Regions from separate parts of the Thalassotalea nanhaiensis genome, predicted to be linked through region 1. Evidence: predicted binding sites of a transcription regulator. Region 1 holds the regulator's gene; each other region holds the start of a gene.

Region 1 (3,292 bases):
AACATGCTGCCAAAACCGGCTTGCTGTTTTTTGGCAATGTCATGCCCAGGGTGGTCTACCAAACCTGGGTAATGAATAGTGTTAATAGCCGGGTGGCTTTGTAAAAACTGTACTAATTGCTTGGTATTTTCGTCATGCTGCTTTAAACGAATCGGCAAAGTTTTAATGCCGCGCAGGGTTAAATAGCTATCAAATGGTGAGCCGGTAATACCAATACAATTTGCCCACCACGTTAATGTTTCTCCAAGCTCAGCGTCTTTGGTAACCACCGCACCGCCTACTACATCTGAGTGACCATTGATAAATTTGGTGGTTGAATGAATAACAATGTCTGCACCTAGGTCTAACGGGCGTTGTAATAAAGGTGATAAAAAGGTGTTGTCTACCGCAACCAAGGCGCCGACAGCTTTCGCTTGCTGACAAATTTTTGCGATATCAACAAGACGTAACAATGGATTACTCGGTGTTTCTAACAACACCAACTTAGGCTTTTGCGCAAGTGCTTCATTAAGTTGCTGCTCATTTGTTTGGTCCACTACCTGTAACTTAAATACTCCGCGCGCGGCTAAATGAGTAAATAAACGATAACTGCCACCATAACAATCATGTGGAATAAGCAAGGTATCTTCACTGGTAAGTAATTGGCATACCAAATGAATTGCAGACATACCGGTACTGGTAATCACACCAGTTGTGCCACCTTCCAAATCGGCAATCACCTCAGCGAGTGTTGTACGGGTTGGGTTACCGCTACGAGAATAATCATACTGACGCTTTTCATTAAAGCCTTTTAAACTATAGGTGCTCGATAAATGCATAGCAGGTACAACAGCACCATGATGTTCATCACTATTTATGCCAGCTTGTACAGCTATTGTATTCAATTTATCGTGTTTCATAATCAGCTCTTCGTCAGTTATTTTGGTGTAAATTTAAAACTAGATGTTTAGACGTCTATAAATCTAAACGTATTCACCTCCAAGGTCAAGAAGTTTTAGCCATCTAAACATCTTTGCTTTTAGATGTTGACTAGAAATCTATAGCTAGTACAATTTATATATAACAAGAAAGATTTAGAAAATTTATATTAATGGGGAATATCGATGGCTGAATGGAATGGGGAATACATCAATCCTTATGCACAACACGGTAAAAAAAGTGAGCAAGTTAAAAAAATCACTGTATCTATACCGTTGCGTGTATTAAAAGTTCTAACTGACGAAAGAACACGCAGACAAGTGCAAAATTTGCGTCACGCCACAAATAGTGAATTACTTTGTGAAGCATTTTTACATGCGTTTACGGGGCAACCATTACCAGACGATAGTGATTTAGCTAAAGGTAATGAGCAAATCTTACCGGAAAGTGTTCGTAAAATTCTAGAAGAGCAAGGCGTTACAGACTTTTCTGAGTATGAAGAACAAGAATAAGTAATTGCTTAATCAATCCTCCTTTTACCCCATACATGGTTCAGGAGGATAAGCAAAAAAACAGCACCTAATTAGGTGCTGTTTTTGTTTGTGTCGTTTAATTAATAAAGGCTTACTGGGTCACTTTAATTCGTTCGACTAAACTTTCAGATTTTTCATTGTTTTTAGTCACAAAATCTAATTGTACAAGTTGGTTCTTCAAACCATGACTAGAGCTTTGGTATTGCCACTGCCTTAAGGCTATTTTCGCTGACTTGTCGAATATCTTTTTAGGCTCTGCGTTTATCACAATTACATTCTCTACTTTACCGGCAGCAGTTACATCAAACTGTAAAACCACAGAGCCATTTAAATTCTCTTTTACCGCTTTTTCTGGGTAAATTGGCTCAACTCGCATTACAGGTGCAACAACCTCATCGGCACTTTTAGCTGCGGGAGTATTTTCGGCAATGGCCATACTGCTTAATAAACTTGCTATAAGCGCTAACATAGTAACTTTAACGAAAGGCTTGTTCTGTTGTTTTTGTTTAATAAAATTTAATCTTTTTAACATAGTTTGCTTCTCTGTGTAGTGGGTGTATGCATAAAGCTGGTTATTAGTATTTTCGATACTAAGTAACATCGCTTTACTGTATTGAATTTTTTCATCGGTATTTTTGTCAGTTAAAACGCTCTCATCACAAGAGATTTCTTGCAGCCTTCTAAAGCTTTTATAACCAAGCCACATTAATGGGTTAAACCAAAATAGGCTTAATAAGATCAGCGCGATAAAATTACAGCGAGTATCCTGGCGTTTAAAATGCACAACTTCGTGCTCTATCACCATGGCCAACTGTTTTGCGCTGTACATCTGCAAATAATTTTTTGGCAATATGAGTTTTGGAAAAAGTAATCCTATTAATAACGGACTTGCCACATGCTTACTTACATAGGGGGTTAATGAATCAGGTAAGTTAAGCGCTTCAGTATTACTGTTCGGCTTTATCGCTACTTCTGCAGTTCGCAATTGCAGGTGTGAAAAAGTGCTTGAGGCAATAACAATAAAGCAACCTACGCACCAAGCGGTCAACCAAATAACGCTGTTATCTATTGCTACATTATTGTTATTAATTGCCACTAAATAACGGCTTATTTGCGGTGCAAGTTCAGGTTTTAATATCTCTGGCATATTAGCCAATACTAATGCCACGGGTATCGCCGCGTATAAGCCATAGCAAAATTTTGCGCCAAGTGCCGGCAACAGTTTTGTTTCACAAAAAATCAGTACTATTAATAATGAAGACAAGACAAGTTGCTGCTCAATAAGCCAATCAATCATTATCCTTCTCCCATTGAGCAATTACTTTTTTCAGGTCATCAATGTCGTCTTTTGATAACTTTTCAGTTTTTGCAAAACCAGCAACCAAAGGTGCAATTCTTCCTCCAAAAAAGCGCTCGACTAAACTCTTGCCTTCTTTGTAGGTGTAAGATTCTCGCTCTAACAGGGGTGAATATAAATAGTGCCTTTGTTGCTTTTCAAAACTTATTGCACCCTTTTTCACCATGCGGTTTAAAAGTGTTTTAACGGTTTTGTCGTGCCAGGTCTTTTCTTCATTTAATTTGTTAATAATGTCATTGGCACTCGCGGGATAATTCATCCAAAGAGCTTCCAATACTTCAAATTCTGCTTTACTTATTTCTATCATATGCCCATCGATTACACTTGTAATTTAAATAAGGATTACACATGTAATTGATAAGTGCAAATTTATTTTGCATAAAATTTCATCATAATCAATCAAAGCAAGAAAATTATTGGCGGTTTAACTCAACCTCTATATCATTAGCCAACTCCCTTACAACTTATTAGTTTGTGACTCCAG
Region 2 (3,292 bases), 760 kb from region 1:
AACAGCGATGGCTTCATCGTACTTTTCTTCGGTGATCAAGCGTTTAAAAATGGCAGAGCCCGTTACATTAGTGCGCTCGCCTACGTTAACAAATAAACTATTTTCATCTAGGTTTAACGCTTCTAAGCCAGATAATCGACAGGCAATTTTTTTAGCTTCTATTCTACGTGGAGTTACATTAGCGACACTATCAGCAATGCCTTTAATATGTGCCGGAGTTGTCCCGCAACAGCCGCCAACTATATTTAAAAATCCAGATTGAGCCCATTCAATAATATGCTTATTCATATCATCAACAGTAAAGTCGTATTCGCCAAACGCGTTCGGTAAGCCAGCATTGGGATGGGCAGAAACTGCAAAATCAGAAATATTGCTTAACTCTTCTACGTACTGTCTAAGCTCAACGGGGCCAAGGGCACAGTTTAAACCAAATGAAATTGGATTTGCGTGACGTAACGAGTTATAAAATGCTTCAGTCGTTTGCCCAGATAGCGTTCGTCCTGATGCATCGGTTATCGTACCTGAAATCATCAAAGGTAAACGATAGCCAATATCTGCAAAGACTTGCTCTACAGCAAACACGGCGGCTTTTGCATTAAGCGTATCAAAGATGGTTTCCAGCATGATTATATCTACGCCACCTTCAATCAAGGCTTCAATAGATTCTACATAGGCATCTTTTAGTTCATCAAAACTGACATTTCGAAACGCCGGGTTATTAACATCAGGAGAAATAGAACACGTACGGTTAGTTGGTCCTAACACACCGGCAACAAAACGCGGTTTTGTAGGCGTTGTTAAACTAATTTCATCTGCAACTTCTCGTGCAATTTGAGCTGATACCAAGTTTATTTCACGGCTAATATCTTCCATGTCGTAATCGGCCATGGCAATAGTAGTCGAGTTAAAGGTATTGGTTTCAATAATATCAGCACCAGCAAGCAAATATTGACGATGTATGTCTTTAATGACTTCACTCTGAGTTATAGACAATAAATCATTATTACCTTTTACATCACAGTGCCAGTCGACAAACCGTTCACCTCGATAGTCTTGCTCTTCAAACTTATGATCTTGGATCATGGTACCCATAGCACCATCAAGGACTAAAATTCGCTCTTGTAATTGTTGCTCTAATAAAATGCTTGTTGGAGATTTCACCGTAATAATTCCTGGATCTTAATTTAATAATTGCTGTTTGAGCTAATTTTCAAGGTTGTATGGAGTAATTTGATAAACATAATAATTTAGCCAATTGCTAAAGAGTAAACAGCCATGGCTCCGCCATTTGTTTTTCGGGGCAATATTTACATCATCACATTTAAAATAATTTTCGGGTATAAAAGAGCTTAGGCCTGCTTTTACATCGCGTTGGTATTCATCACTTAACGTACTGGCATCGTACTCAGGGTGACCGGTAACAAATACATGTTTTTTATCTTTTGTCGCCACAAGATAAACTCCAGCCTGATCAGACTCAGCAAGTACATTCAGTTCATTCACACTTTTATAAATTGCTTTATCAATCTCGCCATAACGAGAGTGTGGCACTGAAAACTCTTCTTCATAGCCCCTAGTTAATGGTTCCATAGAATCTAACGTTTGATGCTGGTACACACCTGACAGTTTTTTATCTCGTAATCTACGATTTAACCCATAGCGATAGTATAGTGCAGCGTGTGCAGCCCAACAGGAATACATAGTCGAAGTAACATTAGCGTGTGCCCAGTCAAACACTTCGGTGATTTTGTCCCAATAAGAAACATCTTCATAGTTAAGTTGGCCTAAAGGCGCGCCCGTTACTATTAAACCGTCATAATGCTTATGCTTAATATCATCGAACAAGCAGTAAAATTCATCTAAGTGTGCCTTTGGCGTATTTTTAGATTCATTCAAATTTAAACGTACAAATTCAATATTTATTTGCAGCGGCGTATTGGAAAGCATGCGCAATATTTGTATCTCAGCCTCAATTTTATTCGGCATTAAATTTAATATCGCAACTTGCATAGGTCGAATGTCTTGATTAACCGCCCTATTTTCAGACATGACAAAGATGTTCTCATTCGCGAGAACTGCCAGTGCAGGAAGTTGGTCAGGGATTTTAATCGGCATTAACTCAAACCTTTTAAATAGGAAAAACTTAATACTACTCATCCGTATAGAAATGTCAACATCTAAACGTATAGACGTCTAAATAAGATTTTTTTTATTATCAGTTGAGAATGATGAACGCGAGAACACATTCTTCACATAGATGAATCTTTAAGGAATGTGTTAGTAGTTGGATTAAAGACGATGAAATAATGCAGGAGTTGTTATCTAGGATATGAATAACACTGTACGTTGGGGTTGTATTTCTTCGTCCCTGAAGTGAGTCAACCTTGTAACATCCCTGTCAGGTTGGCATTCCTTCGTCCCTGAAGTGAGCCAACCTTGTAACATCCCTGTCAGGTTGGCATTACTTCGTCCCTGAAGTAAAAAACCCGCTCAATTGAGCGGGTTTTATTAATCATAGTGAGCTGTTTGAATACTATTCAGTTTCAGCTACTGCTTCTTCTTCAGTATCTTTAGCGGCAGTAAGTAATAAGCCACGTAATTTAGCGTCTAACTCTTTTGCCATTGCAGGGTTTTCTACAAGGTATTTGGTCGCATTTGCTTTACCTTGGCCGATACGTTCGCCCATACAGCTATACCATGCACCCGCTTTTTCTACCATTTTGTGCTTAACACCAAGGTCGATTAACTCACCTAAACTATTAATACCTTGACCGTATAATATTTGGAATTCAGCTTGTTTAAATGGAGGGGCAATTTTGTTTTTAACCACTTTAACTCGTGTTTCATTACCGGTGATTTCATCACCTTCTTTAACCGCACCGATACGACGAATATCTAAACGAACTGATGCATAGAACTTCAACGCATTACCACCAGTGGTGGTTTCAGGGTTTCCAAACATTACACCGATCTTCATACGGATCTGGTTAATAAAAATAAGCATTGTATTAGATTGCTTAAGGTTACCTGTAAGCTTACGCATTGCTTGTGACAACATACGAGCCTGTAGACCCATGTGGCTATCGCCCATATCGCCTTCAATTTCAGCTTTAGGTGTAAGAGCTGCAACAGAGTCGACTACGATTACGTCAACAGCACCAGAGCGGCTTAACATATCAACAATTTCTAACGCTTGTTCACCAGTATCTGGTTGCGAAACCAATAACTCATTAATGTTTACACCAAGCTTTTCAGCATAAATTGGGTCAAGGGCATGCTCGGCATCAACGAA
Region 3 (3,292 bases), 1.2 Mb from region 1:
AATACGTTAAATCATTATTACTTGTATAGGTAGCATTTAATTTGCCCATCACTTTTTGCATGGCAATATTTTCCGCGCCACAATGTAACGTTAACTGCTGTAACTGTAATGTAGACAAACCATACGTGGTTAACGCATTTAGCACATCTACCGCAATGCCGTTACCGCAAAACTGTGGTAACAGTAGTAATCCTAATTCAGCCGTATTGTCAGTATTTATGGTGGGGCTGTTATTATCATGGTTTTGTTTAGCTGGCTCTTTTGGCCAAACACAGGCACAAATACCTAAACGTTGATGACTGTATTTATCCCTAATCACCCAAGTTAAACGTTTACCAGTTCGGTTTTGTTTGATGCTGCGTTCAAAACTTACTTGTGCCTGTTCAGCACTTATTACGCCGCCAATATGCTTGCACACTTCAGCGTTGCAATACAGTTGTTGGTATAGCGTTTTGTCTGCCGCTGAAAGCGGTAACATGGTTAGCTTGGTAGTGTTAATTAAAAAACCGACTGTGGCATTAATACTACAGTCGGCTTTAGCTTGTTCTGGCATTTGATTCATTCAAGTTTGTTTATATTACCTAAATTAATCTTTACTAAGTCATAAATCAACTAGTGAATTAAACGTGCGCGAATTGTGCCATCAATCGCTTTTAATTCTTTTAATGCGGTTTCAGAATAATGTGATTCAACATCGATAACTACGTAACCAATTTTATCGTCAGTTTGTAAATACTGCGCGGCAATGTTGATGTCACGCTCGGCAAACGCTTGGTTAATTTGCGTTAATACACCCGGTTGGTTGTGATGTATATGGAACAAACGTGAACGGTCAGTATGAGCTGGCAGTGATACTTCCGGGAAGTTAACCGCAGATAACGTTGAGCCATTGTCTGAGTACTTAACAATTTTACCTGATACTTCACGGCCAATGTTTTCTTGTGCTTCTTTGGTGCTCCCACCAATGTGCGGCGTTAAAATAACATTATCAAAGGCGCGCAGTGGAGAAACAAACTCTTCATCATTTGAACCCGGCTCTACCGGGAATACATCAATTGCCGCGCCGCCCAGTTTTTTCGACTCAAGCGCTTCGGCCAGTGCATCAATGTCAACCACAGTACCGCGCGCGGCATTAATAAATATGGCGCCTTGTTTCATCGCATCAAACTCTGCAACACCCATCATATTTTGTGTAGAAGCAGTTTCTGGCACGTGTAAGGTAATAACATCGGCAATGTTTAATAATTCGGTCATGCTATCTACTTGGCTGGCGTTACCAAGTGGAAGTTTGGTTTCAATGTCGTAAAACTTAACGCGCATGCCAACATGCTCGGCTAAAATACCTAACTGTGTACCAATGTGACCGTAACCAATAATACCTAAGGTTTTACCACGAGCTTCAACAGAGCCAACCGCAGATTTTTGCCAAACACCTCTATGGGCAAGGGCGCTTTTTTCTGGAATACCACGCAGTAATAACAACGTTTCGCCTAATACTAATTCTGCCACTGAACGAGTATTTGAAAACGGTGCGTTAAATACTGGAATACCGCGAATTTGCGCAGCTTCAATATTTACTTGGTTAGTACCAATACAAAAACAGCCAATAGCGGCTAGTTTGTTAGCACAAGCGATTACATCGTCAGTTAACTGGGTGCGTGAGCGAATACCAATAAAGTGTACGTCTTTAATTTTTTCTTTCAGCTCTTCATCATCCAATGCGCTTTTTACGTATTCAATGTTGCTATAACCGTTCGTCTTTAGTACTTCTAAAGCTGATTGGTGTACGCCTTCAAGAAGAAGGATTTTAATTTTGTCTTTGTGCAAAGATTTTCTGGTCATAGCTGATTAACTCTTTATGTACTGCCACTGAATATTATTCAGCATGCATATTAAATAACAAATTGGGTTGGTAAAATCTAACGGTTTTAGATGGCTAGATATCTGAATGAGGTTATAAACTAACATATAGAGTTAAAACTCGAAAGAACTATTTTAGTGCATTTTACTCTATTTTATAACAGAGCAAAGTTGTGTTTTTTCTGGTTTTTATTTAAATCGGAAATTTTTATCCAAGGTGACTTTAATACTGTGTATTAGGTATGTTTAGAATATTATTCGGTGAAGGCTAGGTGGGGGATGCTTTATACGATTAATTTACCGTTAAAAATAAAGGCAGTAAAACTGCCTTTATTTTTATTAAGGTGCTTACTTAGCTTAGGTTAACTAATCACCTTGCTGCCATTAGGCGTACCAAGTACCAATACATCTGCACCGCGATCAGCAAATAAACCATTGGTTACTACGCCAACTAAGGCATTAATTTTAGTTTCCATTTCTACCGGATTTAAAATTTGCATGTTATACACATCTAAAATGACATTACCGTTATCGGTAATAACACCTTCTCGGTAGACTGGGTCGCCACCAAGTTTTACTAATTCACGTGCAACGTAGCTGCGCGCCATTGGAATAACTTCAACCGGTAATGGAAAATTGCCTAATACGCCAACTTGTTTGCTTTCATCACAAATACAAACGAATTTTTTAGCAACAGCTGCAACAATTTTCTCACGGGTTAGGGCTGCACCGCCGCCTTTGATCATATGCATGTGCTCGGTAATTTCATCTGCGCCGTCTACATATACCGATAAATCGTCAACCGAGTTTAAGTCGAACACTTCAATGCCGTAGCCTTTTAATCGCTCGGTAGATGCTTCTGAACTTGATACTGCGCCAACTATCGTGTGTTTTATTGTGGCTAAAGCGTCGATAAAATGATTTACCGTTGAGCCTGTGCCCACACCAACGATGCTGTCTTGCTCAACAAATTCTAATGCTTTTATTGCAGCGGCTTTTTTCATTTCATCTTGGGTCATTATCAGTCCTGTTCGGTGTTTGTATGTATATAGATATTGATTGCACAGATTATAACCTTGTATGTGTTGCGGTTAAATATTTAATTTAGAAAATAGCTGTGATTTAAGGCGTTAAAATTTCTGGTAAACGGATGTCCCAAGGTTCAACTGGTACTTTCGCTATTTTTTGACAGTGATGGGCTACGCCGATAGGGAAAGGCTTTATCTGTTTTGCTTCAAGCTGTTGCAGCCTTGTTTGTCGCTTAGTTTGATGGTGCCAGTTGGCTAACGTTCTATCATAAAAACCACCGCCCATACCAATGCGATCACCTTGGTTGTCAAATGCTACCAGTGGCGTTATTAACACATCCAATTGATTTACCGGCAGCACATTAGCTACATTTAACTTAGGTTCAAAAATGCCATATTTATTG

Evidence for each region. Region 1 encodes MetJ, which represses methionine synthesis genes. Its sites were predicted from a motif close to TAGACGTCTAGACGTCTA; they were not measured.
Region 2: a site for MetJ is predicted at 2,179-2,196, ahead of metA (homoserine O-acetyltransferase MetA). Genes of this name have one in related genera too.
Region 3: a site for MetJ is predicted at 1,930-1,947, ahead of serA (phosphoglycerate dehydrogenase). Genes of this name have one in related genera too.

The regions. Positions count from the first base shown of each region.
Region 1 is NZ_CP134146.1:261,069-264,360, reverse strand. Features, by position in the region: gene metB (cystathionine gamma-synthase) at 1-899, opposite strand, end outside; gene metJ (met regulon transcriptional regulator MetJ) at 1,104-1,430, shown strand; gene RI845_RS01205 (M56 family metallopeptidase) at 1,543-2,748, opposite strand; gene RI845_RS01200 (BlaI/MecI/CopY family transcriptional regulator) at 2,741-3,115, opposite strand; gene bluB (5,6-dimethylbenzimidazole synthase) at 3,292-3,292, shown strand, end outside.
Region 2 is NZ_CP134146.1:1,016,833-1,020,124, reverse strand. Features, by position in the region: gene metH (methionine synthase) at 1-1,170, opposite strand, end outside; gene metA (homoserine O-acetyltransferase MetA) at 1,204-2,115, opposite strand; gene recA (recombinase RecA) at 2,534-3,292, opposite strand, start outside.
Region 3 is NZ_CP134146.1:3,378,749-3,382,040, reverse strand. Features, by position in the region: gene RI845_RS14595 (GNAT family N-acetyltransferase) at 1-562, opposite strand, end outside; gene serA (phosphoglycerate dehydrogenase) at 613-1,842, opposite strand; gene rpiA (ribose-5-phosphate isomerase RpiA) at 2,223-2,879, opposite strand; gene RI845_RS14580 (5-formyltetrahydrofolate cyclo-ligase) at 2,983-3,292, opposite strand, start outside.